2 regions of the Mesorhizobium sp. L103C105A0 genome follow, and region 2 is predicted to be linked to the other one. Evidence: predicted binding sites of a transcription regulator. Region 2 holds the regulator's gene; the other holds the start of a gene.

Region 1 (15,541 bases), on a different contig from region 2:
GCAGCGTCCAGACATATTCGCGCGCCCCGGAATAGCGCAGCATCAGGCAGTCGTGCTTCTTGCCGATCAGCTCCTGTGGCTCCACCGGCTCGCCGCGCGCTTCGAGATATTTCGGTGCCGCTACCAGCACGCGTTCACATTCCATGATGCCGCGCATCCGCAGGCTGGAATCCTCGATGATGCCGAGCTTGAAGGCGACGTCGATGCCTTCCTTCATGATGTCGATATTGTGGTCGGAGAGCCTCAGCCGCACCTCGATATCGGGGTATTTGTCGTGGAAATCCGGAATGCCCGACGCCACCAGCCGCCGTCCGAGGCCGAGCGGTGCGGTCACCTTGATGGTGCCGCGCGGTTGGCCGGAAAGAGCCGAGACCGCGGCTTCCGCCTCGGTGATCGCCTCCAGCACCTGCTTGGCGCCGGAGTAGAACACCGTGCCATGCTCCGTCGGCATCAATTGCCGTGTGGTGCGGTTGAACAGCCGCACGCCGAGGTGTTTTTCCAGCTCCTTGATGCGGTTGGAGGCGACCGCCGGCGAAATGCGCATGTCGCGGCCTGCCGCCGAGAGATTGCCAAGCTCGACGACGCGGACGAAGACGGCGATGTTGTCGAGATAGGCCATTCGTGGCTCTTTATGTGGCGGCGTACGTGGTCAGCCTAGTATTTTCCATTTTTTTTTGAAAGTCATCGTACACCTCGCCTCTTTTCGTTTGCGCCCGACACCGTAAAGTCAGCCGATCGGCAGGGACGATTTCAAATGATGGATTTCGCGATTTTCTGGGACTGGCTGAGTTTCGCCGTGCGCTGGCTGCACGTCGTCACCGGCATCGCCTGGATCGGCTCGTCCTTCTATTTCGTCGCGCTCGACCTTGGGCTGCGCCAGCGCCCCGGCATGCCGGCCGGCGCATTCGGCGAGGAATGGCAGGTGCATGGCGGCGGCTTCTACCACGTCCAGAAATATCTGGTGGCGCCGGCCGAAATGCCGGAACACCTGACCTGGTTCAAGTGGGAATCCTACGCCACATGGTTGTCCGGCTTCGCCATGCTGTGCGTGGTCTACTATGCCGGCGCCGATTTGTTCCTGATCGACCCCAATGTTCTGTCCATGTCGGTTCCCGTGGGCATCCTGCTGTCGATGGCGACGATCGGCGTCGGCTGGGTTGTCTACGATCTGCTCTGCCGGTCGCCGCTCGGCAAAAGTGACACCGGACTGATGCTGGTGCTCTATGGCGTGCTGGTGTTCATCGCCTGGGGGCTGACGCATCTGTTCACCGGCCGCGCCGCTTTCCTGCATCTCGGCGCCATCACCGCCACGATCATGTCGGCCAATGTCTTCATGGTGATCATTCCAAACCAGAAGATCGTCGTCGCCGACCTGATTGCCGGCCGCAAGCCCGACCCGAAATACGGCAAGATCGCCAAGCAGCGCTCGCTGCACAACAATTACCTGACGCTGCCCGTGCTGTTCCTGATGCTGTCGAACCACTATCCGCTGGCGTTTGCGACGGAGTTCAACTGGGTCATCGCCTCGCTGGTGTTCATCATCGGCGTCTTGATCCGGCACTATTTCAACACCGTGCATAAGCGTGCCGGCAACCCCCACTGGACCTGGATGGCGGCTGCGGTGCTATTCGTCATCATCATGTGGCTGTCGACAGCGCCGAAAATACTGACCGGCGAGCCCAAGGCATCCGCCGCGGCCGAAGTCTATATCGCCTCGTCGCATTTCCCGGCGGTGCGCGACACCGTGCTTGGCCGCTGCTCGATGTGCCATACGGCCGAGCCGGTCTATGAAGGCATCTACCATGCGCCGAAGGGCGTGATGCTCGACACCGACGCCGGCATTGCCGAGCATGCGCGTGAAATCTATTTGCAGGCCGGGCGCAGCCACGCCATGCCGCCCGCCAACGTCACCCAGATCAGCGACAAGGAACGGGCGCTGCTGGTCGCCTGGTTCGAAGGCGCAGGGAAATAAGCATGACTTCGACACTTCTGCGCGGCCGCACGCTGAGCTTTTTGCGCTTGCCCGAAGCCATCACCGACCATGCCGCCTGGCGCTATGAGGAGGATGGCGGCCTGCTGATCCGCGATGGCCGAATCGTTGCCGCCGGCGCCTACGCTGATGTGGAAAGGCAGGCTGGCGACGGTGCGAAAAAGATCGATCATCGGCCGCATCTGTTGCTGCCAGGCTTCATCGACGCGCACGCGCATTTTCCGCAGATGCAGGTCATCGCCTCCTATGGCGCCGAACTGCTCGACTGGCTGAACACCTACACCTTTCCCGAAGAGACCAAATTCGCAAATGCCCAGCACGGCCGCCGCATCGCGCGGCTGTTTTTGGATGAAATGGTGCGCCACGGCACGACGACGGTCGCCGCGTATTGCTCGGTGCACAAGGCCTCGGCCGAGGCGTTCTTTGCCGAATCGCACGCGCGCGGCATGCTCAACATTGCCGGCAAGGTGATGATGGACCGCAACGCGCCGGCAGGCGTGCTCGACACACCGCAATCGGGCTATGACGACACCAAGGCGCTGATTGCGGAATGGCACGGCAAGGGCCGCCAGCTTTATGCGATCACGCCGCGCTTCGCCATCACCTCTTCGCCCGAACAGTTGGAGATGTCGGGCGCGCTCTGCCGCGAGCATCCCGATCTGCATATGCAGACGCATCTGTCGGAAAACCACGCCGAAATCGCCTTCACGCAAAAACTCTATCCGCAGGCGCGCGACTACACCGATGTCTACGAGCAGTATGGCCTGCTGGGGCCAAAGAGCCTGTTCGGCCACTGCATCCATCTCTCGGAACGCGAGGCCGATGCGCTGTCGGACTCAGGCTCGGTGGCGGTGTTCTGCCCGACCTCGAACCTGTTCCTCGGCTCCGGCCTGTTCGATTACCAGCGCTTTCGGCGCCGCGACAAGCCGCTGCGCATCGCCGCGGCCAGCGATGTCGGCGGCGGCACCAACTATTCGATGCTGCGCACCATGGACGAGGGCTACAAGGTGATCGCGCTGACTGGCGAAAAGCTGAACCCGTTCCAGTCCTTCTGGCAATTAACGCGTGGCAATGCCGAGGCGCTGTCTATGGCGGAGAAGGTCGGCACGCTGGATGAAGGCACCGACGCGGATATCACCGTGCTCGACGCCCGCGCCACACCGGCGATGCGGCTGAGGATGGAGACTGTGGAGACGCTGGCGGAGGAGCTGTTCCTGCTGCAGACGCTGGGCGACGACCGCGCGGTGCGCGAGGTCTATGTCGCGGGGCGGCCTGCCAAGAGTGATATAATCGCCGGTTAGGACCCATCATCCGCGCGGGACAAGATGATGATTGCGCCTGGTTGCCAAGTGGTTCCCCCACTCCGTCGCCGCTTCGCGGCGCCACCTATCCCCCTCCGAGGGTGAGGAAGGGAGCCTTTGCTTCGGAGGACGGGCGCCGGTTCGGACAGCTTGGCGCCCTTCCTCTACCCCGTCGATCGGGGGAGAGGTGTCGAGAGAAGCTCGAAGGAGTGGGGGGCGACCCTGGCGGGGCAAGACCACCACCGCGACGAGACCTTGACCGGGCGGAGCTTGTCGTACACACGATTTGTGACGATTTCGGAGAACAAAAATGGCCGCCGCGGACGACATCGCTCTGATCCAGAAACAGGAAGAGACGCTGGTCTTCCCGGCCTTCGACGAGGCCGTCGCCTTCAAGGTCGGCGCGGCGATCCGCGAGCGGGCGCTGGCCGAAAAGCTGCCCATCATTGTCGATATCAGGCTGTGGGATCGGCCGCTGTTTTATGCCGCGATGCCCGGTTCAAACGCCTCCAACCCCGACTGGGCACGACGCAAGATCAATGTGGTCAAGCGCTACCTCAGGAGCACCTATCGTCTGGTGCTGGAACAGCAGCGACCGGACCGCACCTTCAAGGTCGGCGAGGGGCTGGATATTGCTGATTACGTACTGGCCGGCGGCGGGTTTCCGGTGACTGTAAAGGGTGCCGGCGTCATTGGCGTCATCGCCGTCTCCGGCCTGCCGGAACGCCAGGATCATGGCGTCGTCGTCGATGCACTGTGCGATCATCTCGGCCTCGATCGGACACAATTGGCGCTGCCGCCGGAAGGTAAATCGTGACGTTGGCGCTGCCCCTCATCCGCCTGCCGGCACCTTCTCCCCGTATAGTGACGGGAGAAAGGACAAGCTCGAGCGCTGGCGATCCCCTCTCCCCGTCTTTCACGGGGTGAGGGTGAGGGGCAGCGCCAACGTTTGCTCATTTTGAAAACCGCCAGTTACGGCCAAGGATAACCGTGCTCGATCCCAAATCCTTTCTCATCTCGATCTTCAATGCCGCTGTTGCCGCTGCCGATCCTGAACGGACCATCAGGGATCATCTGCCGGCCAGGCCCAAGGGCCGTACCATTGTCATTGGCGCCGGCAAGGGCTCGGCGCAGATGGCGGCCGCGTTCGAGAAGGTGTGGGATGGCCCAATCGAAGGGCTGGTCGTCACCCGCTACGGCTATGGCGCCAGATGCGAGCGCATCGAAATCATCGAGGCGGCACATCCGGTACCGGACGCTGCCGGTCTTGAGGCGTCGCGGCGCCTGCTCGAAAAGGTGCAAGGGCTGACTGCGGACGACCTGGTAGTGGCGCTGATATCGGGCGGAGGATCGGCGCTGCTGCCGTCGCCTGCCGCCGGCCTGACGCTCGCCGACGAAATCGCCGTCAACGAGGCGCTGCTTGCCTCCGGCGCGCCGATCGCGGCGATGAACACAATCCGCAAGCATCTCTCGACCATCAAGGGCGGCCGGCTGGCAGCTGCCGCCTGGCCGGCCAAACTGGTATCACTGGTTGTCTCTGACATTCCCGGCGACAACCCGGCGCTGGTGGCCTCCGGCCCGACCGTGCCCGACTCCGGCAACCGCGCCGATGCGCTGGCCTCGATAGCGGCCTACGGCATGAAACTGCCCGACGCCGTCATGGCGCACATCAACTCGCCAGAGGCCGATGCGCCAGATCTGGATGACCAGCGCTTTTCACGCAATGAAGTGCACCTGATCGCCTCGGCTGGCGTGTCGCTGGAAGCGGCAGCCGCTGAGGCAAAACGGCAGGGCATCGAAGCCGTCATCCTCTCCGATTCCATCGAGGGCGAGGCGCGCGAGGTCGGTGGCGTGCATGCAGCCATTGCGCGCGAAGTGGCGACGCGCAACCGGCCGTTCAAAAAGCCGGTGCTGATCCTGTCCGGCGGCGAGACGACCGTGACCTTGCGGGCCCCTGTTGACGGAAAAAGGGGCAAGGGCGGCCGCAACTCCGAATTCCTGCTCGCCTTTGCCATCGGCATCAGCGGCGCGGAAGGTATTCATGCACTGGCCGCCGATACCGACGGCATCGATGGCTCGGAAGACAATGCCGGCGCCTTTGCCGATGGCTCGACCGTCTCGCGCATGCGTGCCGCCGGCGTCGACGCCAAGGCGATGCTGGCCGGCAACAATGCCTGGACGGCGTTCAACGCGATCGGCGATCTGTTCGTGCCGGGGCCGACGGGTACGAATGTGAATGATCTGAGGGCAATCCTGATCAGTTAATTCGGCCGTGGCGGCCGAAGTTTCCAACGTTGGATTCACGACCGTAGGTGATTGGCTGAAGCAACTCAGCTTCGTCGCTGAGGCTTTCGCTCATCTCACGACCCCATCAGCCGCTTCACCTCTTTCATATCCTTTAGGAACCGCTCGCGCTCAGCCTCCTTGTCCGTCGGCTCGTGAATGCGCAGGATAAAGGAGGGGTGGATGGTGATGAACACGCGCAAGCCATCCTCGCGTTCGATCAACTGGCCGCGCATTTTCGTCACGGCAATGGCCTTGCCCAGCAGCGACAACGCCGCCGTTGCCCCAAGCGCCACGGCGAGGTCCGGCTTGATCAGCTCAAGCTCCCGGCCGATCCACCAGCGGCAGGCCTGGACTTCGCCGGTATTTGGCTTCGAGTGGATGCGGCGCTTGCCGCGCGGCTCGAACTTGAAGTGCTTGACGGCGTTGGTGACGTAGACTTTTTGCCGGTCGACGCCTGCGTCATCGAGAATCGCATCGAACACTTTGCCCGCTGGCCCGACAAAAGGTTTGCCGGCGAGATCTTCCTGATCGCCAGGTTGTTCGCCGACGAAGACCACTTTGGCGTCATCCGGCCCCTCGCCGAACACGGTCTGTGTCGCGTCGCGCCAGAGCGGGCAGCGACGACAACCCTTTGCAGCCTCGCGCAAATCGGAAATCGTCTTGGCATCGTCTTCATCCGGCGCCTCGGCCGGCTCGGGCTTCGGCCAATGTCTTGCCTGCAGCTTGGCGTGGTGCGGCGCCGGCGTTGTCGGCAGTCTGGCAATCATATCCCTGGCGGCCTCGTCCGCTCCTGCGATCAGATCTGGAATGAGCGAGGCCTCGGGAAGGTTCCGCCAATATTTCTTCGGCATCTCCTTCTGCATCGCCTTCACCTTGAGCCGCGCCGGGTTGAAGATGTTTTCGAAATAGGTCCGCCACAACGCCTCGGTGTCGTCCTGATCGGGTGCATCGCCCTTGGCCGCACCCGGCCCGATCGCCAGCCTTTCGCCGTTCCAGTCGGCGGAGGCATAGGGCGTCAGAATGGTCCAGCGCATGCCGGTGAACCGCCGGACGAAGAAATCCGCGTTGCGCTCGACAATGAAATGCTCCGGCTCGAACTAGGCGACGTAGCGCTCGTTCTCGCCGTCGCCGATCTTCCGGAAGCGTACGAAGGCATGCATCTTATGGCTGTCGCGCCGCACCGCCTTTTCCATGGCTTCGAGCCGCCTGGTGTCGGGATCGGATGCGATCGCCAGCAGTTTCGGCTCGGTGCGCAGGCGCCAAAGCATCCAGTAGAGAAAGGCAAACCGGCCGGGGTCGGAGTGGCAGAAGGCGGTTTCGGCATGGGCGATGAACTCGCGCGGGACGGTAAGCTGCGCGCCCTCTGGCACCGCCGGCAAGGCATCTTGAGGATCATTGGCGTCGGACCCGACACCCCAACTAATATCCTCAGGCCGGACCTCATTCAGCGCCAGACGCCGTGCCGCATCGCGCCAACCGGCGAAATCGGTCTGGCTCGCTAGCCGGACAGTGTATCGGGCAAGGTCGAGCTGAGCCGGCTGCATGGTCAAAACAGCGACAGTTGTTCGCAGGACTTTACGATCGTGTCGCGCAGGCCTGTCTTGTCGGTGAGTCCGCCCGGCGACCAGCCTTCGGCGATGATGAAGGGCCTCAGCTTGGCGATCGAATGGCAGATCCGTCCGACATCTTCCAGCCGCATGCGTCGGTGGCGGCGGGTTTCAAGGATCTTCGCCACCACCTTGGTGCCCAGACCCGGAACCCGCAGCAGCGCTTCGCGGTCGGCGCGGTTGATGTCGACGGGAAACCTCGCCCGATTGCGCAAAGCCCAGGCGAGCTTGGGGTCAATGGCGAGATCGAGCATGCCGTCGCTGCTGCCGGCGAGGATTTCCGGCTGCGAAAAGCCGTAGAAACGCATCAGCCAGTCGGCCTGATAGAGCCGGTGCTCGCGCATCAGCGGCGGTTTTTGCAGCGGCAGCGACGATGACGAATCCGGGATCGGGCTGAAGGCGGAATAATAGACGCGCCGCAGGTGATAGCTGCCATAGAGCCGCGCGCTGGTGTGCAAAATGCCGTCGTCGGATGTTTTGTCGGCGCCGACAATCATCTGCGTCGACTGACCTCCGGGCGCAAAGCGTTCGCGCTTCTTGGTCCTCAGCGTCGGCTCGGCTTTTTCCTCCATCTTCCGGCGCAGGTTCGCCATGGAAAGCCGGATCGTTTCCGGCTTCTTCTCCGGCGCCAGTTTCTTGACGCCCTCATCGGTCGGCAGTTCGACGTTGATAGACAGCCGATCGGCGTAGAGCCCGGCCTGCTCGACCAGTTCGGCCGAGCTTTCCGGAATGGTCTTCAGATGAATATAGCCGGAGAATTTTTCGTCCAGCCGCAGCCGCCGCGCCACTTCCACCATTTCGGCCATGGTCTCGTCGGGCGAACGGATGACGCCGGAGGACAGGAACAGGCCTTCGATGTAGTTGCGCCGATAAAAGTCCATGGTCAGCTGCACCACCTCGTCGATGCTAAAGCGGGCGCGGCGCACATTCGATGACGAGCGGTTGATGCAGTAGCTGCAATCGTAAATGCAGAAATTGGTGAGCAGGATTTTCAGGAGCGAAATGCAGCGGCCATCCGGCGCGTAGGAATGGCAGATGCCCATGCCTTCTGTGGAGCCGATACCGCCGGATTGGAGCGAATCCTTCTTCGCCGAGCCGGACGAAGCACAGGAGGCGTCGTATTTGGCGGCGTCAGACAGGATTGCCAGCTTTTCACGGACGGTGGGCGCGCTCATCTGTTCATGATATGTTCTTGAAGGCTGCAGCGCCACCTCATTTGATGCAGGCGGCGAAAAAGTGATCGCCGCCCGCCGTCAGGGCAATCAGAGACCGTTTCGAAATTCGCTCTGGCGAGTCATATGGTGGTGGTTTCGAGAACCGAAGCGCAGCGGACATTTGGTCCGTGAGCATCGGAAGCGCAGAAACCACCATCGATGGCCGCCGGAGTAGAATTTCGAAACGGTCTCTCAGACCTCGTGCAGGTAGAGGTGGTAGTCCAGCTCGCTCACCGTACGCGCGACGCGCAGATACTCCGACTGCTTGATCGCCACGAAGGTGCGATGCAGATCCTCGCCAAGCGCCTCTTTCAGGAAGCTCGAGGCCCGCGCCGCCTCGATCGCGGCGCGCCAGTCGACCGGCATGGTCGTGCGCGTGACAGCGGCTTCATAGCCATTCCCAGTGGTTTCAGGGCCGGGGTCGAGGCCTTCGTCCAGACCCTTGATGATGCCGGCCAGCACCGTTGCCGCGATCAGGTAGGGATTGGCGTCGACGCCCGACGGCCGGTGCTCGATGCGCCGGTTCTTGGCGTCGCCGGCCGGCACGCGCAGCGCCACCGAACGGTTGTTGACGCCCCAGGTCGGCGCCACCGGCGCATAGGACTGCGAGACGAAGCGCCGCCAGGAATTGGCGTGCGGCGCAAACACCAGCATCGATTCGGCCATGGTCTGGATCAGCCCGCCGAGCCCCTGCAGCAGCGGCAGCGACCAGCTTTCGCCGCCGGCTTCGGCAAAAACGTTGCGGCCGTTCTTGTCCTGCAGCGAAACATGGAAATGCATGCCGGAGCCGGCATATTTTTCGATCGGCTTGGCCATGAAGCAGGCGGTAACACCATGGCGGCGCGCCTGCGCCCGCACCAGCCGCTTCAACATGACGAGGTCGTCGGCCGCCCGCATGACATCCTTGCGGTAATTCAGCGTCAGCTCGTACTGGCCGGGCGCGTATTCCGAAATCACCGTTTCGGCCGGAATGCCTTGCGCCTTAGCCGCGGCATAGATGTCGGAAAACAACGGCTCCATGCCGTGCAGATGGTCGACGGAATAGACTTCCGTCTTGGCCGAGCGGCGGCCGTCGAGCACGGCGTCCGCCGGTTTTACCTTGCCGTCGGCGTCACGCTCATTGGCAAGCAGGAAAAATTCGAGTTCGAAGGCGCCGGCGGGATAGAGGCCCTTGGCCGCCAAGATGTCGACCTGCCTGGCCAGCGCCAGCCGTGGGTCCGACGACATAGGCTGTCCCTCGAGATGGTACATCGCCATCAGCAACTGGCCGCGCGGCGGGTTCGTGCCGTAAAGCGGCACCAGCGTGCCGGGGATCGGCCATGCCCTGAGATCGCCGTCTCCAGTCGTCCAGATCAGCCCGGTTTCGTGCACATCCTCGCCGGTGATGTCGAGGCCGAGGATCGAGATCGGCATGTGGCGGCCGCCCTCGAAGATGCTTTTCAGCTCATGCCGGCGCACGATCTTGCCGCGGCCGACCCCGTTGGCGTCGGTCAAGACGATATCGAAGGCTTCGATTTCGGGATGGGCGTCGAGAAAGGCTTGCGCCTCGGCGGGCGTCGAGCCCGAAGGTGAAGTCATGATTAGTGTACTCGAGTTTGGCTTGGCAGCTTGTCTCATGCCGTCAGCCTTGCCGCAACCGTGGCGAAGGCGGTGATCAGCCGGTTGACCTGGGCGCCGGTGGTGGCCGGTGAGATCAGCATCATGTTGTGAAAGGGCGCGATCAGCACGCCCTGGTTGACCAGCGCGACATGGATAGCCGCCTCAAGCTCCGGCGCATGGGCAGTCTCGGCTTCGGCGCCGTTCCTGAGCGGGCCAGGGGCGCAGATGAACTCGACGCGGGCGCCGACGCGGGCGACATGCCAGGGCAGATTGTAGCGATCGATGACGCCGGTCAGCCCGGCATCGAGCCGCAGGGCGAGGCGATCCATCCGGGCATAATTCTCCTGCGTCATCACCTCTTCGAGCGTTGCGCGCATGGCTGCGAACTGCAGCGGGTTCGCCGACAGCGTCGTGCCCATGCCGGAATAGCCCGGCTCCTTGGTTCGATTGTAGTCGGCATAGCGCGAGGCGACCTCGTCGCTCATGCCCCACACGCTTGCCGGCACTCCGCCGGCGATCGGCTTGCCCAGCACGAACAGGTCGGGCTGCAGCCCGAATTTCCTGGTGTAGCCGCCGGGTCCAGTCGAAATCGTGTGCGTCTCGTCTATCAGAAGCAGCGTTCCGGCCGCGCGCGTCAGTTTGCGCAAGGCGTCGTGAAAACCCGGATCGGGCAGCACCATGCAGGAATTGGTCAGCACCGGCTCAGCAATGACGCAGGCGCCATCCTTGTCCTTGAGCGCTGCTTGCAGCGCGGCGACATCGTTGAATTCAATGACCTTCGCCGTCTTGGTCAGGTCGCGAAACTCACCCGCCAGCCCCGGCCGATTCACGGGCTTGCCGTCGACCATCCGGACCATCGTCTCGTCGACCGAGCCGTGATAGCAGCCGTTGAAGACCAGTATCTTTTCGCGGCCGGTGACGGCGCGGGCGACGCGCAGCGCGAAGCGGTTGGCGTCGGTGGCGGTGGTGGCGATCTGCCAGAACGGCAGACCGAAACGCTGAGTGAGCAGCGGCCCGATGGCCAGCGCATCTTCCGAAGGCAGCATATAGGTCAGGCCGCGCCCGGCCTGGCGGCGGATGGCGCGCGCCACCGGCGGCGGCGAATGGCCGAACATCGAGCCGGTGTCACCGAGGCAGAAATCGTCCAGCCTGTTGCCGTCGATATCCGTGATGGCGGCGCCCTTGGCGCTTTCGACCAGGATCGGGAATGGCGTCGGCCAGTCGTTCATCCAGTGCATCGGCACACCGCCGAAGAAGCCTGGCAGGCCGTTACCGACCTTGGCCTGCGATTTCGGCCGCGCCTTGCGGAAGGTGTTCGCCTCGCTTGTCCGCAATGCAGCGATGCGGTCACGGCTGATACCGCCAATGGACGCCTTTGAACTGTTCGTGCTGTGCATGAAATCCCTCTCGGCCGGCACACTACCCAATTGGCGACGGCAACCGCAATTGGCCGTGTTGGTGCGCTGCATTGGGTCAGCAGCAAGTTCGGCAGACTTGACCTTCCGGCGCAGTCGGGCGCCAATGCGATCGGGTCTGTGGTTTGGGGAGAAAAATGCGGACGATCATCTGCGCTATTGCGCTACTCTTGTCGGCCGCTGCGGCTTCCGCATCGGGCGGCGTCTGGTGTTCCGTCGATGACAAAGCGGTGCAATTCGAGGTCGGCGCCGGGGTCACCAGAGGTATGGGCGGCCCGACCTTCAATTTTCGCGGCGATCTCGAGATACTTGGCCGGCCGGAAGGCGACAGTCTGCGCAAGACCGTCTTCGAGGATTCCGACCTCACCCAGTACTGGCTGGACGACAAGGAGTTGCGGCTGAACGTCTACCACGAGCATCAGCTCGGAGATAAATTCAACTCTGTCGAACTGACGATCCTGACCAAGACCAGTGACGAGGGCGTCTATGACGGCCGGTACACGCTTGCCGTCTACGACAACGCCGCCGACACGGAACAGGACGGCAAGCCGAAAGAATTGACCGGCAAGGTGTCGTGCGGAGCCGAATAGGTCACGCCGAGATATCGATGACGCCGCAGTCGCCGGCGGCACTGCCGAAGGCGACCCGGCGCTCTTCCTTATCCCACATCATCGCGGTGATGGCGCCCTTGCCCGGGCGGCGCAACAGCACCTCTTTGGCATCGGTAAAGCGCACCGCCATGACCATGCCGTCATCATAGCCGACGGCGACGACATCCTGGCTCGGATGGCAGGCAACCGATGTCACCATGGCGTTGCCGCGCGTGCCGAGCTCCAGCGGCGCCTTGCCCATCGGGCCGTCCTTGCCCGAAAACGGCCAGACGATCGCCGCCGGCGCGCCGGAACTCGCCAGCCATTTGCCCTTCACGCTCCACGACAGGCTTTTGACCTTGCCGGGATAGCCGGTCATGCGCATGTGCTTGCCGTCGGCGAGCTTCCAGCCATGCAGCGCGTTTTCCTGCATGGTGGTGACGAGGAAGGCGCCATCCGGCGAGAAGGTGACGCCGGTATGGGCACCGGCCCATTCCAGCTCCACCGGCTTGCCGTCGGCGGCCGGGAAATGCAGCGTCGCGCCATTGTAGCGGGCGACGCCGAAGCGTATGCCCTTGGGGGAGAAGGCCAGCCCCTCGACCGAACGCGGATGGGCAAACTCTTTGGTCTTGCCGTCGGCAAAGCGCACGAACGCAGTCTTGCCTGTGGCATAGGCGATAGCGCCTTGCGGCCCGGCGGCGACGCTGGTGATCCACTTCTTGCCGGCGCTCGCCAATTCGCCGACGGTGCCACCTGCGGTGACAGCAAAAATCTTGCCGTCCTCGCCGCCGGTGATCAGGCGGTCGTTGGCGGCGTCATGGAACGTGGAGAGCAGGCCGTCATTGGCCTGAATTGTCTTGTGGCCGTTGTCGAGCCTATGAACTGTCCCATCGGCCAGCGCATAATGCGGCACGTTGTCGAGGAAGACGGCGGCAAGGCAGTGACCTTCCAGGTCGAGGGGAGCAACTGTGGGCATCAGGACCATTCCAATGAAGCTGTCACCACTCCCGGGAAGCCATTGAGGCGGCCAGGCCTGGCGTCAACCTTCCCCTTTGTGGGAGAAGGTGGATCGGCGCGCAGCGCCGAGACGGATGAGGGGTGTTGGACGGATCGCCGTCGGTGCCGAGCTGGAGCACCCCTCATCCGACCTCGCTTCGCGAGGCCACCTACTCCCACAAGGGGAGAAGGAAGAGCGGGCAGCGCTAGCGCCATAGAGTCCGGAAATCAAGCCGCCTGGCAGGCGTCAAAGCTCTTCTTCAGCCGTTCGGCGTCAAGCTCGCGGCCGATGAACACCAGCCGGCTCTCATGCTTTTCGCCGTCTTTCCAGGCGCGCTGGTGGTCGCCTTCGATGATCATGTGCACGCCTTGGATGACATAGCGCTCGTCGTCGCCCTTGAGCGCGATGATGCCTTTCAGCCGCAGGATGTTGGGACCTTCCATCTGAGTGATCTTCTCGATCCACGGGAAGAATTTCTTCGGGTCCATCTCGCCGCCGCGCAGCGACACCGACTGCACGGTCACGTCATGGATGTCGGAGGGATGCGCGTGATCGTGATGATGATGGTCGTGATCATGGTCGTGGTGATCGTGGTCGTGATCATGGTGGTCGTGATCATGATCGTGCGCCTCGAGAAAATGCGGATCGTTTTCCAATGCGCGCGACAGGTCGAAGGCGCCGCGGTCGAGCACTTCGGACAGCGCCACGCCGGCGCGCGTGGTGCGGTGAATCCTGGCCGCCGGGTTGATGGCGCGGATGGTCGCTTCGACCTTGGCCAGCTCTTCGGGCGTCACCAGGTCGGTCTTGTTCAGCACGACAACATCGGCAAACGCGATCTGGTCCTCGGCTTCCTTGGAATCCTTCAACCTGAGCGGCAGGTGCTTGGCGTCGACCAGGGCCACGACAGCGTCGAGTTTGGTCTTGGAGCGCACGTCGTCGTCCATGAAGAAGGTCTGCGCCACCGGCACCGGATCGGCGAGGCCGGTGGTCTCGACGACGATGGCGTCGAAGCGGCCGGGACGGCGCATCAGGCCTTCGACGACGCGGATCAGGTCGCCGCGCACCGTGCAGCAGACGCAGCCATTGTTCATTTCGTAGATTTCCTCGTCGGATTCCACGATCAAATCATTGTCGATGCCGATCTCGCCGAATTCATTGACGATGACGGCATAACGCTTGCCATGGTTTTCCGACAGGATGCGGTTGAGCAGCGTCGTCTTGCCGGCGCCGAGATAGCCGGTGAGAACGGTCACGGGGATTTGCGTCTGTGCTTCGCTCATATCTTGCCTCGAAATGGCTGGGCCACGGAATTGCGGGCCGCAAGAAGGGATTGTTGGCCTGATATAGGATGTGTGCCGGCCTTTTGCACGAGGCAAACCGCCTGGGTGTTTGACCCAGGATTGACGAAGCGGATGGGTAGACCCGAGAGGCCGAGTGCGAGGGATGCCGACCATCAACGTGTCGCTGGAAACGCCTCTTCGTTGACCTGTGCTGAGCCGCGCCGCGTCAAACCGTTGCAATCGCCTTGGCGGAAACTCGTTTGTCATCTAACTGAAATAAACATCTGGCATCACCATTTCGAGCACCACAAATGCTTGCCGGCAAAGCTGTTTCGAAAGCCGGAATCTTTTTGATCGTCGATTGCCAACCGGCCGGCTGCGTCTATGCTGCACGCACCGGTACGGCCGAAGAGGGATCACCATGGCCAAGGCGGACAAGACTGCAACGATGAGCCGGCTGCATTCGGCGGCAAGGCTGGCAAGGACCGCGCTGGCGGCGCGGCTTCTGGCGCACGGCTTCTATGCCGGCCAGGACCAGATCATGCTGACGCTCGACCGCGAGGACGGCCAGACGCCCGGCAATCTCGCCGGCCGCCTCGGCGTGCGCCCGCCGACCATCACCAAGACCATCAACCGGCTGCAGGCCCAGGGCTTTTTGGAAAAGCGCGCTTCTTCCGCGGATGCACGCCAGGCGCATATCTTTCTCACCGACACCGGCCGCGAGATCATCCACGCCATCGAGAAGTCGGTGAAGAAGACCGAGAAGCAGGCGTTGAAGGGCCTCGACAAGAAAGAACAGAAGACGCTGTTCAAGCTGCTCGCCCGCATCGAGGCCAATTTGTCGAACGAGGAGCTGGTGCTTGTCGACGACGATGGCGACATCGACGATTGATCTTCCTCACCTAGGCGGCTACCGAAGGCCCGCGCACCAGGGTCGACCAGCGGCCGGGCGTCAGGCCGAATGCTTTCTTGAAATGCCTGTTGAAATGGCTCTGGTCGCTGAAGCCGGCGCCAACGGCAATCTCGGCCAGCGGCTCGCCCACCTCGATCATCCGTCTTGCCTTTTGCAGCCGGCGCATCAGCAGGAACCGATGCGGGCTGGTGGAATAGGTCGCGCGAAAATGGCGTGACAGCGCATAGCGGTCGAGCCCGGTGACGGCTTCCAGCTCATCGGAACGAACGGACCGCTCGGCATTCTCCTCGAGATAGCCGCGCGCCAGCGCTGCCGCACGCGAGGCCGACTTCCCCATCGGCTTTGCTTT
Region 2 (15,541 bases):
CCGATGGCTGGACGTGGCCGGGGCACGAAGGAAGGCGAAGGCGCCGAGGCAAGCGTCAGCGAACGCTCGCTGTTTGCCGATAGTCCCTATGCCGAGCCGCTGCCCCTCGCGCTGCCTGAGCCTCATCCCGGCGTCGCGCCTGCGCTACCCGGTCACCCGTTGCCGGCGCAAGTCACAGCGCCCGGATCTATCGCCCGTCTGCGCAGACGGCTTCGCCGTCCGTCATGGCCCGCGCTCCGCCGCAGCCTTGCCGTGGCCGCCAACACGGAGCTCGACCGGGGCGTCGCCTTCCTGCTGGTGCCGGTTTTCCTGGCGGCCGGCGTCATCATTTATTTCTCGCTGGCCGGCGAGCCCGGCTTTGCGCAGCCAATCGCCATTGTGGTGCTGGCGACATGTTGCGCTGTCGCCACGCGATCGCGGCCGAGGACGCATCTGTTCTGCATGGCCGCGATGCTGTGCGCGCTCGGCGTCGTCGCCGCCAAAGTCGAGACCTGGCGCGCCGGAACGCAGATGCTCGGCTCCGACATCCAGACACGGCTGACCGGCCGCGTCGTCAGTCTCGAACAGATGGAAAGCGGCCGCATCAGGCTGACGCTCGACGTGGTTTCGACCGCTTACCCCGAGTTGCGCTACGCCCCGGAGCGGGTCAGGCTCTCGGCGCGGACCGTTCCCGCCGATATGACCGCCGGCTCCCTGATCGCCGGCTATGCCAGGCTGTTGCCGCCGACCGGTCCGGTGCGGCCGGAGAGCTACGATTTCTCCTTCGACAGCTATTTCACCGGTATCGGCGGCAGCGGCTTCTTTCTCGGCAATCCGAAAACCATTGCTACGCAGGGACCGCCGCCGCTGACCGCGCGGCTCTCCTCGGCAATCGAGAACGCGCGCGAAAACATTGCCGACCATATCAGGGGCAAGATCGGCGGCGCCGAAGGCGAGATTGCCGCGGCGTTGATTGTCGGGGTGCGCGCTGGCATCCCGAACGAGGTCAACGAAGCGATGCGGCGCACCGGCATCTACCACATCATCTCCATCTCCGGCCTGCACATGGCGCTGGTTGCCGGCACCATCATGGCGTTGCTGCGTGGCGCCTTTGCGCTGTTTCCCGATTTCTCTTCGCGCCGGCCGGTGAAGAAATATGCGGCCGCGGCAGCGCTTGTCTCGATCGCCGCCTATCTCGTTATTTCAGGCGTCGTGGTTGCCGCCGAGCGCAGCTTCATCATGCTGGCGGTCATGCTTGTCGCCGTGCTGTTTGATCGCGCCGCACTCACCATGCGCAATCTGGCGATCTCCGCCATCGCCGTCATCCTGGTGTCGCCGCACGAGGTGGTCGGTCCCAGCTTCCAGATGTCGTTTGCCGCCACCGCCGCCCTTGTCGGCGCCTATGCCGGCTGGGCCGATTACCGCGCCGACAAGGTGAGAACGCCGCCGGCAAAGCGCTCCTTCGTCGGCTTCCTGTCGCGAAAGTTCGCGCTGGCCATGGGCGGCCTCGCCATGACCTCGATCATCGCCGGCAGTGCAACCTTGCTGTTCGCCATCTGGCATTTTCAGCGTGTGTCGCCGCTCAGCCTGATCGCCAATCTGGCCGTGATGCCGATTGTTTCGTTGATCGTCATGCCCTTTGCCGTGCTCAGCGCACTGGCGATGCCGTTCGGCGCCGACGGGCCGTTCCTCTATGTGATGGGCAAGGGTCTGATGGCGATGATCGCTATATCGGCCTGGATTTCCGAGCGCTCGCCGGTCGACGCCGTCGGGCTGATCTCCATCCGCTCGGTGCTGTTGGTGGCGGTCGCCCTCGTCATCGCCACCATGGCCACCACCTGGCTCAGGTTGGCGGCCGTGCCTTTCGCGCTGGCCGGCCTGTTGACGGTGCCGCAGGTGCTTACGCCCGACGTGCTCATATCCGAGGATGCGCATCTGGTGGCCATGCCGATCGGTGGCGGCGAACTCGCCCTCAACCGCGAACGCTCCAACGAATTCACCACGGACAATTGGAAACGGGCGCTGCGGGCCGAAACCATTATCCCACCTGAGATTTTCGAGGCAACAGATACGCGGTTCGATCTCGATCCGCTCGATCTGCCGCCCGGCTCGCCCTTCTATTGCACCGGCGATCTCTGTATCGCCCGGCACCCTTCCGGAGCCATTGTAGCGCTTGCGAAAGACCGCAAGACGGCGCGGCCGGCCTGTGCCTTCGCGAGCCTGATCGTCATCGATGACGCCACCGCCTACAATCCGTGCCGCGACCCGCTGGTGCTGGTCGTGACTAAGAAACAGCTGGCCCGCGACGGCAGCGCCGCCGTCTTCTTCGATCCGCAATCGGCAGCGGCAGCGCCAACCATCCGCTTCGCCGTCGACAAGCCGTATCGCCCCTGGCACGAGCAACGCCGCTTCTCCCGCGAAGCGCGCGGCCTGCCGCCTTACAACCAGCGTGAAAAGTACAAACCCAAGCCGGCTCAGTAGCGCCGGATCAATCCGACAAGCTTGCCCTGCACCTTCACCCTGTCCGGTCCAAAAATGCGGGTCTCGTAGGCCGGGTTGGCGGCTTCCAGGGCGATCGAGGCGCCCTTGCGGCGGAAGCGTTTCAGGGTCGCTTCCTCATCGTCGACCAACGCCACCACGATCTCGCCGGGGCTGGCTGTGTCGGCATTGCGGATGATGACCGTGTCGCCATCGAAAATGCCGGCCTCGATCATCGAATCGCCCTTAACCTCGAGCGCGTAGTGTTCGCCGCCCATGATCATGTCGGGCGGCACCGAGATCGAATGGGTCTGATGCTGGATGGCGTCGATCGGCACGCCGGCGGCGATGCGTCCCATAACCGGGATTGAAATCGCGGAAACGGCATCGTCATTGCCGGCCGACATCGAACGCGACGGCGAGCCCGGCTTGATCTGGCGGCCGAGACCGCCTTGGCCCATCGCGCCTTGTCCCTGGCCGCCTTGCCCTTGGCCGGTTTGACCAAGACTGCCCTGAATGACGCTCGGCGAAAACTTCCTCGCCGCATTGAGGCCTGGTGCGATCGAGTCGGGTAGCCGCAGCACTTCCAGCGCGCGCGCCCGGTTCGGCAGCCGGCGAATGAAACCGCGCTCCTCAAGCGCTGTGATCAGTCGGTGGATGCCGGACTTGGAGGCGAGGTCGAGCGCTTCCTTCATCTCGTCGAAGGACGGCGGGATTCCGCTCTCCTTCAGGCGTTCATGGATGAACATCAGAAGCTCATGTTGTTTGCGCGTCAGCATCGCGGCCCCCAAGGGTTCTGAAACCAGAATCGGAAAAAACAAACCCAGAACAAACACTATCTGTTCCAGTTGTGTTCCGCAACCTTTTAAAGTTTAATGAATGTGTTGACGTTTTGTTCAGCGTAACGTTCGGCGCTGCGAGCGCCGCCTGCGCCCAGTTGCCAGCAACGGGGTGAAACGAAGACAAAGTGCCCTGCGTCGTCGGTTACGATCGCCGCTTCCCTTTCGGACGGGGCTGCGCAGCATCCGCGCCGGGTTCGCTCTGGGCATAGACCTGCAGCGTGGAGCCGATGTGAGCGGTCATCAGAGTTTTCGCACGTTCGACGTCGCGATCGAGGGCCGCTTCCATCAGGGCGGTATGGTGTTCGATCGCCACGGCGTCGCGCAGGGCCGCCACGGCCTTCCGGTGCCCATCCGTGCGGCCGGCGGCGGCGCGCAGCGTGGGGGCCAGACCCAGAAAGCGGTGATGGCGATGCAATTGGTCGGAAATCGTTGCATTGAAGCGCAGCAGCCAGCTGGATGTCGCGGCACTGAGCAGCGCCGCATGGAAGGCATCGTGTTTTTCGTACCACGCGTCGACCGCATCATCCGATGGATCGTCGAGAACAGACCCGCACCGTGAGAGACGATAGTGGGCGGCAACGACCGCGTCTTCCCACTCACGGTCGCCTTTCTCGATCGATTCCACCAGCAGGGGCAGTTCGACCACCAGCCGCGCACGCGCCAGATCCTCGAGCTCCGCCCGAGAGACGGGAGCGACCGCAAACCCGCGGTTGCTGATGGCGGTCACAAGCCGTTCCGCCTCCAGCCGCGACAGCGCTTCGCGCAACGGCGTCCAGCCGATGCCGTAGGTGTTGCGCAACGTGCTCAGCTTCAACGGCGCGGCAGGCGCCAGCCGGGTCGCAAGAATATCGCGCCTGAGCAGGCGATAGGCCACTTCCGTCTTCGAGGTCTGCTCGTCATCCAGCATCGTGATCCATCAGTCATAAACGCTCGGCGGATCATTATATATCAAAGCCTTTCAATGGGTGAATTATATATAATGTTTGACAGTTCAAGGGCGACCACTCAAGATCGCCGGCATGTTTGGGCGGCAGGCTCCGCCGCGCGCGTTTGTCCATGGAGGGGCGCCGGATCATGAGCACGACACCCGATCTCGCTACAATCGAAGCAATGGATGCCGCCGATCCGCTGCGCTCCATGCGCGAACGCTTTGTCTTGCCGCAAGGCGTAATTTATCTCGACGGCAATTCGCTGGGTGCCGCGTCACCAGCCGTCTTCAGCGAATTGCAGCAGGCCGCCACGCAGGAATGGGCGCACGACCTCATTCGCGCCTGGAACACCGCTGGCTGGTTCAACATGCCGGTGGAACTGGGAGATCAGCTCGGACGACTGATCGGCGCGGCTGACGGGCAGACGGTGGTCTGCGACACAACCTCGATCAACATCTACAAGTTGCTGCACGCCGCGCTCGGCATGCGGCCGAATCGGTCGGTCATCGTTGCCGAGGGCGACAGTTTCCCGACCGACCTCTACATGGCCGAAGGCGTCGCCTCGACCCGGCCGGGAACGCGGCTGCGGCTGGAGGGCGTCGACGCGGCCGCAATCGAGGACCTGATCGACGACAGCGTTGCCGTCATCCTGGTCAACCACGTCAACTACAAATCCGGCCAGTTGCGCGACATGGCGGCGCTGACGCGCAAGGCACATGACGCCGGCGCGCTGATCATCTGGGATCTCTGCCACACCGCCGGCGCCTTGCCGGTCGAACTCGACCGTGCCAATGCCGATTTCGCCGTCGGCTGCACCTACAAATACCTCAATGGCGGCCCGGGCTCGCCAGCCTTCATCTACGCGGCCGAGCGCCACCATGACGATGCCCACCAGCCGCTCAGCGGCTGGTGGGGCCATGCGCGGCCCTTTGCCTTCGAGCAGGGCTTTGCCGTCGGCAGCGGCATTCGCCGCTTCCTGTGCGGAACGCAGCCGGTGCTGTCGATGCGGGCGCTCAAGGGCGCGCTCGATATCTGGAACGACATCGATATGGCGGCGGTGCGCAGAAAAAGCATCGCGCTGACCGACCTGTTTATCCAGCTCGTCGAAGCCAGATGCGGCGCCTACGGGCTTGAACTGGAAAGTCCTCGCGACGGCAGCCAGCGCGGCAGCCAGGTGTCGTTCCTCCATCCGCATGGCTATCAGGTGATGCGCGCGCTGATCGAGCGCGGCGTGATCGGCGATTTCCGGGCGCCGTCGACCATCCGTTTCGGCTTCACGCCGCTCTATGTCGGATATGGCGATGTCTGGCAGGCGGTCGAAGTCCTGGAGGATATTCTGCGCACCGGCGCCTGGCAGGACGCCCGCTTCGCGGTGAAGACCGCGGTTACGTGAGAAAATAGAGCAATTTCAGGAAAAGTGTGAAGCGGTTTTCCGTCCGAAATTGCGTCAACCAAAGAGCTAGAGCATTTCGCCGTTTCCGTTAAACGGTGAAATGCTCTAGAGCCGGGTGCGGACCGTCCAGAGCTCCGGAAACAGCACGACCTCCAGCATCTTCTTCAGATAGGAGGCGCCTGAGGTGCCGCCCGTGCCGCGCTTCAAGCCGATGATGCGCTCGACCGTGGTGACGTGGTTGAAGCGCCAGCGGCGGAAATAATCCTCGAAGTCGACCAGCTTCTCGGCCAGTTCGTAGAGCATCCAGTAGCGCTGCGGGTCGCGGTAGACGGTTTGCCAGGCAGCCAGCACTTCTTCGTTCTCGACGCGCGTCTCGCGCCAGTCCGTGCGACTGGCGTCGGCGCCGATGTCGAAGCCATTGCGCGCCAAAAGCAGAAGCGCCTCATCATAGAGCGACGGCGTGGCCAGGATGGCTTCCAGCCTGTCCGTAAGGTCGGGCCGGTGCTTGTGCGGCCCGAGCATGGCAAGGTTGCGGTTGCCGGCCATGAACTCGATAGCGCGGTACTGCCACGACTGGAAGCCCGAGGATTGGCCGAGCGCGTCGCGAAACTCGGTGTATTCGCTTGGCGTCATCGTGCGCAGCACGTCCCAGGCATTGTTGAGCTGCTCGAAGATGCGCGCGACGCGAGACAGCATCTTGAAGCTCGGTTCGAGGCGGTCGGCGCGGATAGAGCGGATCGCGGCGCCGATCTCGTGTAAAGCGAGCTTCATCCACAATTCCGATGTCTGATGCTGGATGATGAACAGCATCTCGTCATGGGCCGAAGACAGCGGCGCCTGCGCATCGAGCACCTTGTCCAGCTGCAGATAGTCGCTGTAGGACATCCGCTCCTTGAACGACATCTGCGCGCCATCGGACGCCGGATCGTGCGGCTTAATCAATTGCTCTTCTCCGCGCGCAACCGGAAGCGCTGGATCTTGCCGGTCTGGGTTTTGGGCAAGGCGTCGATGAACTTCACCGAACGCGGATATTTGTAGGGCGCGATCGTTGCCTTGACGTGGTCCTGCAGGCGTTTGACGGTCAATGCGTCCGGCGAAACACCTTGCACAAGCACGATATGCGCCTCGACGATCTGGCCGCGTTCACCGTCCTCGGCGCCGGTCACCGCGCATTCGGCGACGTCGGGATGCGAGAGCAGCGCCGCTTCGACCTCGGGGCCGGCGATGTTGTAGCCGGCGCTGACGATCATGTCGTCGGAACGCGCGGCGAAGTGGAAGAAGCCATCCTCGTCCTGCGTGAACGTATCGCCGGTGAGATTCCAGCCGTCGCGGACATAGTCCTTTTGCCTGGCATCGGCCATGTAGCGGCAGCCGGTCGGGCCGCGCACCGCCAGCCGGCCAGTAGAGCCGCGCGGCAACTCCCGCATCTCGTCATCGACGATGCGTGCCTGATAGCCGCCGACGGGTTTGCCTGTGGAGGCCGGCTTCATGTCGTCGAAGCGGTTGGAGATGAAGATATGCAGCATCTCGGTGGCGCCGATCCCATCGAGGATCGGCTTGCCGGTCTTCTCAGTCCATTCCTCGAAGACAGGCGCCGGCAGCGTCTCGCCCGCCGAAACCGCGACGCGCAGCGAGGACAGGTCAGCGCCTTGATCCATGGCCTTGAGCATGGCCCGATAGGCGGTTGGAGCGGTGAAGGAAATGGTCGCTTTGTAGGTCTCGATGATGTGGATCATGTTGGGTGGCGTCGCCTGTTCCAGCAACGTCGCCGCGGCGCCGAAACGCAGCGGGAAGATGGCGAGCCCGCCAAGACCGAAGGTAAAGGCAAGGGGCGGGGAGCCGACGAAGATGTCGTCGGGCGTCACCTCCAGGATTTCGCGGGCATAGGCGTCGGCGACGATCAGCAGGTCGCGGTGGAAATGCATCGTCGCCTTCGGCACGCCGGTGGTGCCGGAGGTGAAGCCGAGCAGGGCGACATCGTCGCGGCCGGTGTTGACGGCAGTGAAGGTGACCGGCTTGTCGAGGGCGGCGCGGTCGAGTTCCGCGTCATGGTTGGCCGTGCCGTCGAAGCCAATGACCTGCTTGAGATACGCACTGCCCTTGGCGCAGGCGGTCATCTCGTCCATCAGCCTTGTATCGCAAAGCGCAACCGTGATTTCCGCCTTGTCGACGATCTTGGCGAGTTCGCCGGCGCGCAGCATCGGCATGGTGTTGACGACCACCGCGCCAACCTTGGTGGCGGCCAGCCAACAGGCGACCATGGCCGGGTTGTTGGCCGAGCGGATCAGCACCCGGTTGCCCGGCTTGACGCCATAATTCTCGACCAGGGCATGGGCGAGCCTGTTGGTCCAGTCGGACAGTTCCTTGTAGGTGCGGCGGCGGCCATTGCCGATCAGCGCGGTGTGGTCGCCGAACCCTTTTTCGACCAGCCTGTCGGTCAATTCGACGCCGGCATTTATGTGGTCGGGATAGTCGAAGCCGTCGAGCAAAAACTCCGGCCATTGCTCCGGCGGCGGCAGGTTGTCGCGCGTGAATGTGTCGATATGCGCTGATGGCCCAAGCATTTTCGGCTGCCCCTGTCTGCCTCGCGCCCATGGCTGAACAAGGCGCAGGATCGCACCAGTCGAAATTTGTTTCAAGCCTAAAATGTTTTTAGGTCGCAGCATTGACGCCGCCCTGTTCGGCGGCCATTCCTGTCGACTGAACTGAAGCCATCCGGGAGGGATGCAGATGCTCCAACATCGTGTTGCCGATTGGGACAATGCCTACGCCAACGGCGACAACATTGCCGGCAGCAATCGCTGGCCGGCCGCGTGGGACACACCGGCACAGGCTTTTCGCGACACAATGTCGGCGTCCGGTCGGGCCAAGCTCGACATCGCCTATGGCGACAGCCCGCGCAACAGGCTCGATCTGTTCCTTCCCGATGTCATGCCCAAAGGGCTCGTCGTCTTCATCCATGGCGGTTACTGGAAGGCGTTCGACAACAAGCCATGGTCGCATCTGGCCAACGGCGCGGTTGCCAATGGCTTTGCCGTGGCAATGCCGACTTACACGCTTTGTCCCGACATACGCATTTCCGGCATCGTTAGGGAAATCGCGGCGGCGATCGGCAAGGCGGCGACGATGGTCGGCGGGCCGGTGATCCTGACCGGGCATTCCGCCGGCGGCCATCTCGCCTCCAGGATGGTGACGACAACGACACCCCTGGCCGCCGATGTGGCGGGCCGCGTGCGCAATGTCGTCTCGATCTCCGGCGTCCATGACCTGCGGCCAATCATGCGGACGGGGATGAACGCGACACTGGCCATCGATGAAGCGGAAGCACTGGCCGAAAGCCCGGTTCTGCTGCGCCCCATGCAGGGCGCGCGCATCACCTGCTGGGCCGGCGGCGGCGAGCGGGCGGAGTTCCTGCGCCAGAATGCGCTGCTTGCCAACATCTGGATCGGCCTCGGCGCCACGACCAGCACAGTGGTCGAGCCGGACCGGCATCATTTCAGCATCGTCGACGGGCTTGCCGATCCGACACATCCGCTGACGCGGACATTGCTGGCGGAGTAACAACCAGTCTTATCTCTTGGAATTAACGGCTTGGATCCGCGACCTTCAGCGCAACATCAGAACGCTGCAAGCAGCGCCTGCTTCTGCCGCCGGAGCGAAGGGCTCGCGCACGATCAGGCCGTTGGCGTCGGCCAGCATTCTCAGCATCGAGGAATCCTGGATGCCGAATGGTGTCGCCACCAATGCGCCGGCTTCTTCCCGGACCACGGCGCGCACATAGTCTTGCCTTAGATCATTGGCCGGCATCGCGGCGCCAAGCTGAGCCTGGCGGATGTCCTGCCGGTGGGGACGGCCGCCGAGCTGCGCCAATAGCGGCTTCAGGAACAATTGCGAGCAGACCAGGCTCGCCACCGGATTGCCGGGCAGGCCGATGCACCTGATATCGCCCAGCCGCCCGAACATCAGCGGCTTGCCCGGGCGCATGGCGAGCTTCCAGAAGTCGAGGTTCATGCCTTCGCCGGTCAGCACGTCATGAACGAGATCATGGTCGCCGACCGAGGCGCCGCCGAGCGTGACGATGACGTCGGCTTTCGCATCGACCGCCTTTTTCACCAGCGCCGCGATCGCTTCCTTGCGATCGGCCGCTATACCGAGATCGAGCGCGCGAGCGCCGACCGACTGCGCCACAGCAGCGACGCCATAGGCGTTGGACGAGATGATCTGGGCGGGGCCAGGTTCGCTGCCCGGTGGCAGCAATTCGTCGCCGGTGGCGATGATGGCGACCAGCGGCCGTTGCACCACGTTCAACCGGGGATGATTGGCCGACGCCGCCAGCGACAATGCAGCCGGATCGAGCACGCGGCCTTTCTCCAGCAGCACGTCGCCTTGGGCAAAATCCAGTCCAAGGCGGCGGATGTTGCGGTTCTTCGCCGTCGGTTCGGTGACCTCGATCCGGCCACCGCCGAGATCGCGAACATTTTCCTGGATGACGATCGTGTCTGCGCCTTCAGGCAGCGGCGCGCCGGTGAAGACGCGCACGGCCTCGGATTTACCCACTGTGCCGTCAAAGCCTCGCCCTGCGGGCGCCATTCCGATCACCGAAAGCCGCGCCGGGGCCGACGCCACATCCTGCGCCCGTGCGGCATAGCCGTCCATGGCAGATGCATTGAAAGGCGGCTGGGTACGCAGCGCCACGACCGGCTCCGCCAGCACCCGGCCGGCCGCATCCGCCAGCGCGACCCTTTCACCGGGCAACGCCACAGCGCCGTCGAGTAGGCGTTGAAGCGCCTCGGCGACCGGAACCAGCGCCATTTACGAACCCGCCTTGTAGTCGCCGGACTTGCCGCCGGTCTTTTCCACCAGCTGTATACCGGAAATCACCATGGCGCGGTCGACCGCCTTGGCCATGTCGTAAATGGTCAGGCACGCGACAGATGCCGCGGTCAGCGCCTCCATCTCGACCCCGGTCTTGCCGGTGACGCGGGCGAGCGCGGTGACCCTAAGGCCGGGCAGCGTGGTGTCCGGTTCGATGTCGACCGACACCTTGGTCAAAAGCAGCGGATGGCAGAGCGGAATCAGCTCATGCGTCTTCTTGGCCGCCATGATGCCGGCAATGCGCGCGGTACCCAGCACATCGCCCTTCTTGGCGTCGCCGTCGAGGATCATCTTCAGGGTTTCGGCCCGCATCGAGACAAAGCCCTCGGCGACCGCCGTGCGCGTCGTCTCCGCCTTCTCGCCGACATCGACCATGTTGGCCTCGCCCTTGGCGCCGAGATGGGTGAGGGCGGCTGCCATCCTCAGATGGCCTCTGCTTTCGCCTTGCCTGTCAAAAGCAGCCGCGTTGCCGCAGCGACATCCTCTTGCCGCATCAGGCTCTCGCCGACGAGGAAGGTGCTGATGCCGGTCTTTTGCATCCTGAAGCAATCGTCGTGGGTGAAAATTCCGCTCTCGCTGACCAGCAATCGGCCGCCCGGCACCATCGATGCCAGCCGTTCCGAGGTCTCGAGGCTGGTCTCGAATGTTCTGAGATTGCGGTTGTTGATGCCGATCAGCTGCGACGAGAGTTTTACCGCGCGCTGCGTCTCGGCCTCGTCATGCACCTCGATCAGCGCGTCCATGCCGAGTTCGAACGCGGTCGCTTCCAATTCGCTCGCCAAGGCATCATCGACGCTGGCCATGATGATCAGGATGGCATCGGCGCCCCATGCGCGAGCCTCGTAGACTTGATAAGGGTCGAACAGGAAATCCTTGCGCAGCGCGGGCAGGGACACTGCCTTCCGTGCACTGATGAGAAATTCCGGCGCGCCCTGGAAGGATGGCGCATCGGTCAGCACCGAAAGACAGGCGGCACCGCCTTTCTCATAGGCCTGCGCCAGTGCGGGCGGGTCGAAATCGGCGCGGATCAAGCCTTTGGATGGGCTTGCCTTTTTGATCTCGGCGATCAGGCCGAAGCTGCCCGATCTGCGCTTCGCCTCAAGCGCCCTCAGAAAGCCACGCGGTGCGTCGGCATCCTTGGCTCGCGCCTTGATCTCGGCCAACGGTATACGCGCCTTCGCCGCCGCGATCTCGTCCCGCTTGTAGGCCTCGATCTTGCGCAGAATGTCAGCCACGGCTCATCCGTTCGAAATCTCGACCAGCCTGTCGAGCACGCCCAGCGCCCGGCCGCTGTCAATGGCCTGTGTGGCCGCGGCCATGCCGTCGGCAAGCGTCGTCGCCTTGCCGGCCACCACCATGCCGGCGCCGGCGTTCATCAGCACCGTATCGCGATAGGCCCCGGCAGCACCTCTCAGCATGTCGCGCAACGCCGTGGCATTGTAGGCGGCGTCGCCGCCGCGCAACTCGTCCTTGGTGTGGCGCTGCAGGCCGACGGCTTCCGGGGTGAGCGTGAAATGGCGGATCTCGCCGCCGGCCAATTCCGCCACCTGCGTTTCGCCGGTGGTGGTGATTTCGTCATAGCCATCCCCATGGACCACCCAGGCATGCTCGGTGCCCAACGCCTTCAATGTCTCGGCCACCGGCACGATCCATTCCGGCAGGAACACGCCGACCATCTGCCTGCTGACGCCGGCCGGATTGGACAGCGGTCCGAGCAGGTTGAAGATGGTGCGCGTGCCGAGCTCGACGCGGGTCGGGCCGACATGCTTCATCGCCGGGTGGTGCGCCGGCGCGAACATGAAGCCGACGCCGGCCTCCTGGATGCAGCGGCCGATCACCTCTGGCGGGATATCGATCTTGACGCCGAGCGCGACCAGCACATCGGCGGCGCCCGTCAGCGACGACAGGCCGCGATTGCCGTGCTTGGCGACCGGCACGCCGCAGCCGGCAATGACGAAGGCCGAAGCGGTCGAGATGTTGACTGAATGCGAATTGTCGCCGCCCGTGCCGACAATGTCGATGGCGCCCTCAGGAGCTTCGACGCGCAGCATCTTGGCACGCATGGTGGCGACGGCGCCGGAAATCTCGCTCACGGTCTCCCCGCGCACGCGCAACGCCATCAGGAAGCCGCCGATCTGGCCCGGCGTCGCGTCGCCAGACATGATGATGTCGAAAGCTTCGCGCGCTTCCTCGAAGGTAAGCCCGGTTCCCGTGGCGACCTTCGCGATATGGGTCTTCAGGGCGCTCATTGGGCCAAGACGTTCATTGGGCTAAGGCCATTCATTGGGCGAGGGCTTGGGCAACGGCGGCCTGGTCGACGCTGACGGCGTACTGCGTCTGCAACTGCGCCACCAGCTGGTCGAGCAGATCGTCGGACATGCCTTGCGTGAAGGATTTTTGCGCATCGTCGGGTACCGAGCTGGCGTCGGCTCCGGCCGGCTCGAACACTTCGGCGACCTTGAACAGGATCTGGCCGTCGCCGGTGGGCGAGGGGATCAGCCCGGTGCCGCCTTCGCCGACGCCGAACATCGCAGCAGCACCCTCCTTGCCGAAATCGACATCGTCGGCCTCGCGCTTCACGCCGCGCTTGGTCTGCTTTTCAAGCTTCAGTTCGCCGGCGATGACGTCGAGTGTGGTGCCAGCCTTGAGGCGCTTGTCGAGTTCGTCTGCTTTCGCGGTCAGCCGCTTGGTCGTTTCCTCTGTCGTCCAGTCCGCCACCACGCGCTGGCGGACTTCGTCCAGCGTGCGGTCGCGAGCCGGCGTGATCGATGTCAGTTCATAGAACACGAAGCCGTTGTTAGGCGTGGTCAGGGCTTGATTCTCGGTGTTGGGCTCGGCCTCGAACACCGCCTTGATGAGGTCCGGCGATGCCGGCAGGTCCTTGATGATGGTCCCGTCCGGCCTGAGGCCGGTGCGGTCGATGGCCTCGACGGTGACGTCCTTGAGCTTCAGTTTGGCGGCGGCTTCGGCCAGCGTGCTGCCGGCGGCGCGGGTGTCTTCGTAATTGTCGTGCACGTCGAGCAGGATGCGGCTTGCTTCGCCAAGCGCCAGATCCTTGCGGATCTGGTCTGACACTTCCGCCAGCGGCTTCACCGTTTCCGGTTTGATCTCGGTGACGCGCAAAAGCACCGGACCGAACGCGCCCTGGACGACCGGGCTGACTTCGTTGACGGCTAGCGCGAATGCGGCATCGGCGACCGCCTTGTCGGTGATCTTGTCCTTGGAGAGCGTGCCGAGCAGCGTGTCGGCCGGGGTCTTGCCCTGCGCGGTGACGATCTTGTCGAAAGTGGCGCCCGTCTTCAGCGAATCGGATGCCGCCTTGGCGGCGTCCGCGGAAGGAAACACCAGCTGTTCGATGGTGCGCATTTCCGGCGTGGTGTAGCGGCCCTTGTTCTTGTTGTAGTCGTCGCTGACCTGCTGGTCGGTCACGGCGCTGACATCCATGATGTCTTCGGGCTCGAGCCGGACATAGGAGAATTTGCGGTATTCTGGCGCCGCGTAGGTTTTCTTGTTGGACTCGAAATAAGCCTGAAGCACGCTGTCGGAGGGGGCCTCGATCGGTTCGACCAACGCCTTTGGCAAGATCAGATAGTCGATGGTGCGGTCTTCGCCCCGATAGAGCGCAACTGCCTTGAAGAAGGTGTCCGGAGCCTTGAGGCCGTCCGAAACCGCTTCGACGATCTGCTGGCGCACCGCCACCTGAGCCCGGTTCTTCAGATAATCCTCCGGCCGCATTCCCAGTTCGCGCAGCCGGGATTCGAACAGCCGGCGGTCGAACTGGCCATTCGGGCCCTGGAAGGCGGGTTCCTGCCGCGTCAGTTCGGCCAGCCTGTCCTTGGAGAAGCCAAGCCCGAGCTTGCGCGCCTGTTCGTCGAGGACGGCGCCGGACACCAACTGAGCCAGCACCTGGTTGTCGATGCCATAGGCCTTGGCCTGGTCGCGGCTGATGCGTTGGCCGATCTGCTGCTGCAGCATAGCGATCTGGCGATCATAGGCGAGGCGGTACTCGGTGATCGAGACGGTGGTGCTGCCGGCGGTGATCACCGCATGATGGCCAGCCAGGAAGCCGCCCGTCATCCGCGTGGTGACGCCCCAAGCAAGGAAACTCAACACCAGCAGCGATAGCAGGGCTTTCGCGACCCAGGTCCCTGCCGCGCTTCTCAATATACCAAGCATTGTTACTTCCGATTTTTGCGCAGTTTTGCGTGCGCCCGAGTCTGAAACAAGCGCAATAGCGCCCTTCCGGCTCACTGTCGATTGCTTTGTGGCCTGATTTTGATAGGGAGGGCGAGACCCCAATGTCGCCCGGAGAACCAGATCCCCATGACGCCAGGAATTCGACCGCTCGTTGCCGGCAACTGGAAAATGAACGGCACCAGCGCTTCGCTGAACGAGCTCAGGATGATCGGCAACGGCTTCATGAGCGGGCTCGACGCAGAGACCGAAGCATTGGTCTGCGTGCCGGCGACCTTGCTGTCGCGCGCCGTCGAAATCCTGTCGCGCACGCCGGTGCGGGCCGGTGGCGAGGACTGCCACATCAAGGAAAGCGGCGCCTTCACCGGCTGTGTCTCAGCCGAGATGCTGAAGGATGCGGGCGCCAGCCACGTCATTGTCGGCCATTCCGAGTGCCGCGAACAGCGCAGCGAGGACGATGCCATCGTCCTCGCCAAGGCCTCGGCGGCGTGGCGGGCAGGGCTCGTCGCCATCATCTGCATCGGCGAGACCAAGGCCGAGCGCGAAGCGGGCACAGCACTCGACGTGTTGTCGCGGCAGGTCGCCGGCTCGGTGCCACCGAGCGCAACGCCCGCCAACACCGTTATCGCCTACGAGCCGGTATGGGCTATCGGCACCGGCCTGACGCCGACCGCCGAAGACGTGGCGGAGGCGCACGCGAATATCCGCCAAAAACTGGCGGAAGCGCTCGGCGCAGCCGTGGCCGGCAAGATGCGCATCCTCTATGGCGGCTCGGTCAAGGCGTCCAACGCGGTCGAACTGCTGGGCGTCAAAAACGTCGACGGCGCGCTGGTTGGCGGCGCCAGCTTGAA

The links. The regulator LexA, encoded in region 2, represses DNA repair genes until DNA is damaged. The targets are predictions, from matches to a motif close to TGTTCNNNNTGTGTTCNG.
Region 1: a site for LexA is predicted at 8,361-8,378, ahead of X727_RS142475 (putative DNA modification/repair radical SAM protein). Genes of this name have one in related genera too.

The regions. Positions count from the first base shown of each region.
Region 1 is NZ_AYXF01000009.1:150,372-165,912, reverse strand. It holds gene X727_RS142450 (LysR family transcriptional regulator) at 1-619, opposite strand, end outside; gene X727_RS142455 (urate hydroxylase PuuD) at 755-1,972, shown strand; gene guaD (guanine deaminase) at 1,975-3,291, shown strand; gene X727_RS142465 (heme-degrading domain-containing protein) at 3,602-4,108, shown strand; gene X727_RS142470 (glycerate kinase) at 4,276-5,556, shown strand; partial or broken gene X727_RS01000000164970 (UdgX family uracil-DNA binding protein) at 5,652-7,121, opposite strand; gene X727_RS142475 (putative DNA modification/repair radical SAM protein) at 7,124-8,359, opposite strand; gene X727_RS142480 (glutamine synthetase family protein) at 8,591-9,976, opposite strand; gene X727_RS142485 (aspartate aminotransferase family protein) at 10,012-11,394, opposite strand; gene X727_RS142490 (hypothetical protein) at 11,550-12,002, shown strand; gene X727_RS142495 (WD40 repeat domain-containing protein) at 12,004-12,978, opposite strand; gene X727_RS142500 (GTP-binding protein) at 13,227-14,279, opposite strand; gene X727_RS142505 (MarR family winged helix-turn-helix transcriptional regulator) at 14,701-15,171, shown strand; gene X727_RS142510 (AraC family transcriptional regulator) at 15,182-15,541, opposite strand, start outside.
Region 2 is NZ_AYXF01000003.1:100,028-115,568, reverse strand. It holds gene X727_RS153580 (ComEC/Rec2 family competence protein) at 4-2,460, shown strand; gene lexA (transcriptional repressor LexA) at 2,454-3,236, opposite strand; gene X727_RS153590 (GntR family transcriptional regulator) at 3,442-4,206, opposite strand; gene kynU (kynureninase) at 4,374-5,621, shown strand; gene kynA (tryptophan 2,3-dioxygenase) at 5,727-6,563, opposite strand; gene X727_RS153605 (AMP-binding protein) at 6,560-8,185, opposite strand; gene X727_RS153610 (alpha/beta hydrolase) at 8,352-9,182, shown strand; gene glp (gephyrin-like molybdotransferase Glp) at 9,228-10,433, opposite strand; gene moaC (cyclic pyranopterin monophosphate synthase MoaC) at 10,434-10,916, opposite strand; gene trpC (indole-3-glycerol phosphate synthase TrpC) at 10,919-11,731, opposite strand; gene trpD (anthranilate phosphoribosyltransferase) at 11,735-12,745, opposite strand; gene X727_RS153635 (peptidyl-prolyl cis-trans isomerase) at 12,777-14,672, opposite strand; gene tpiA (triose-phosphate isomerase) at 14,820-15,541, shown strand, end outside.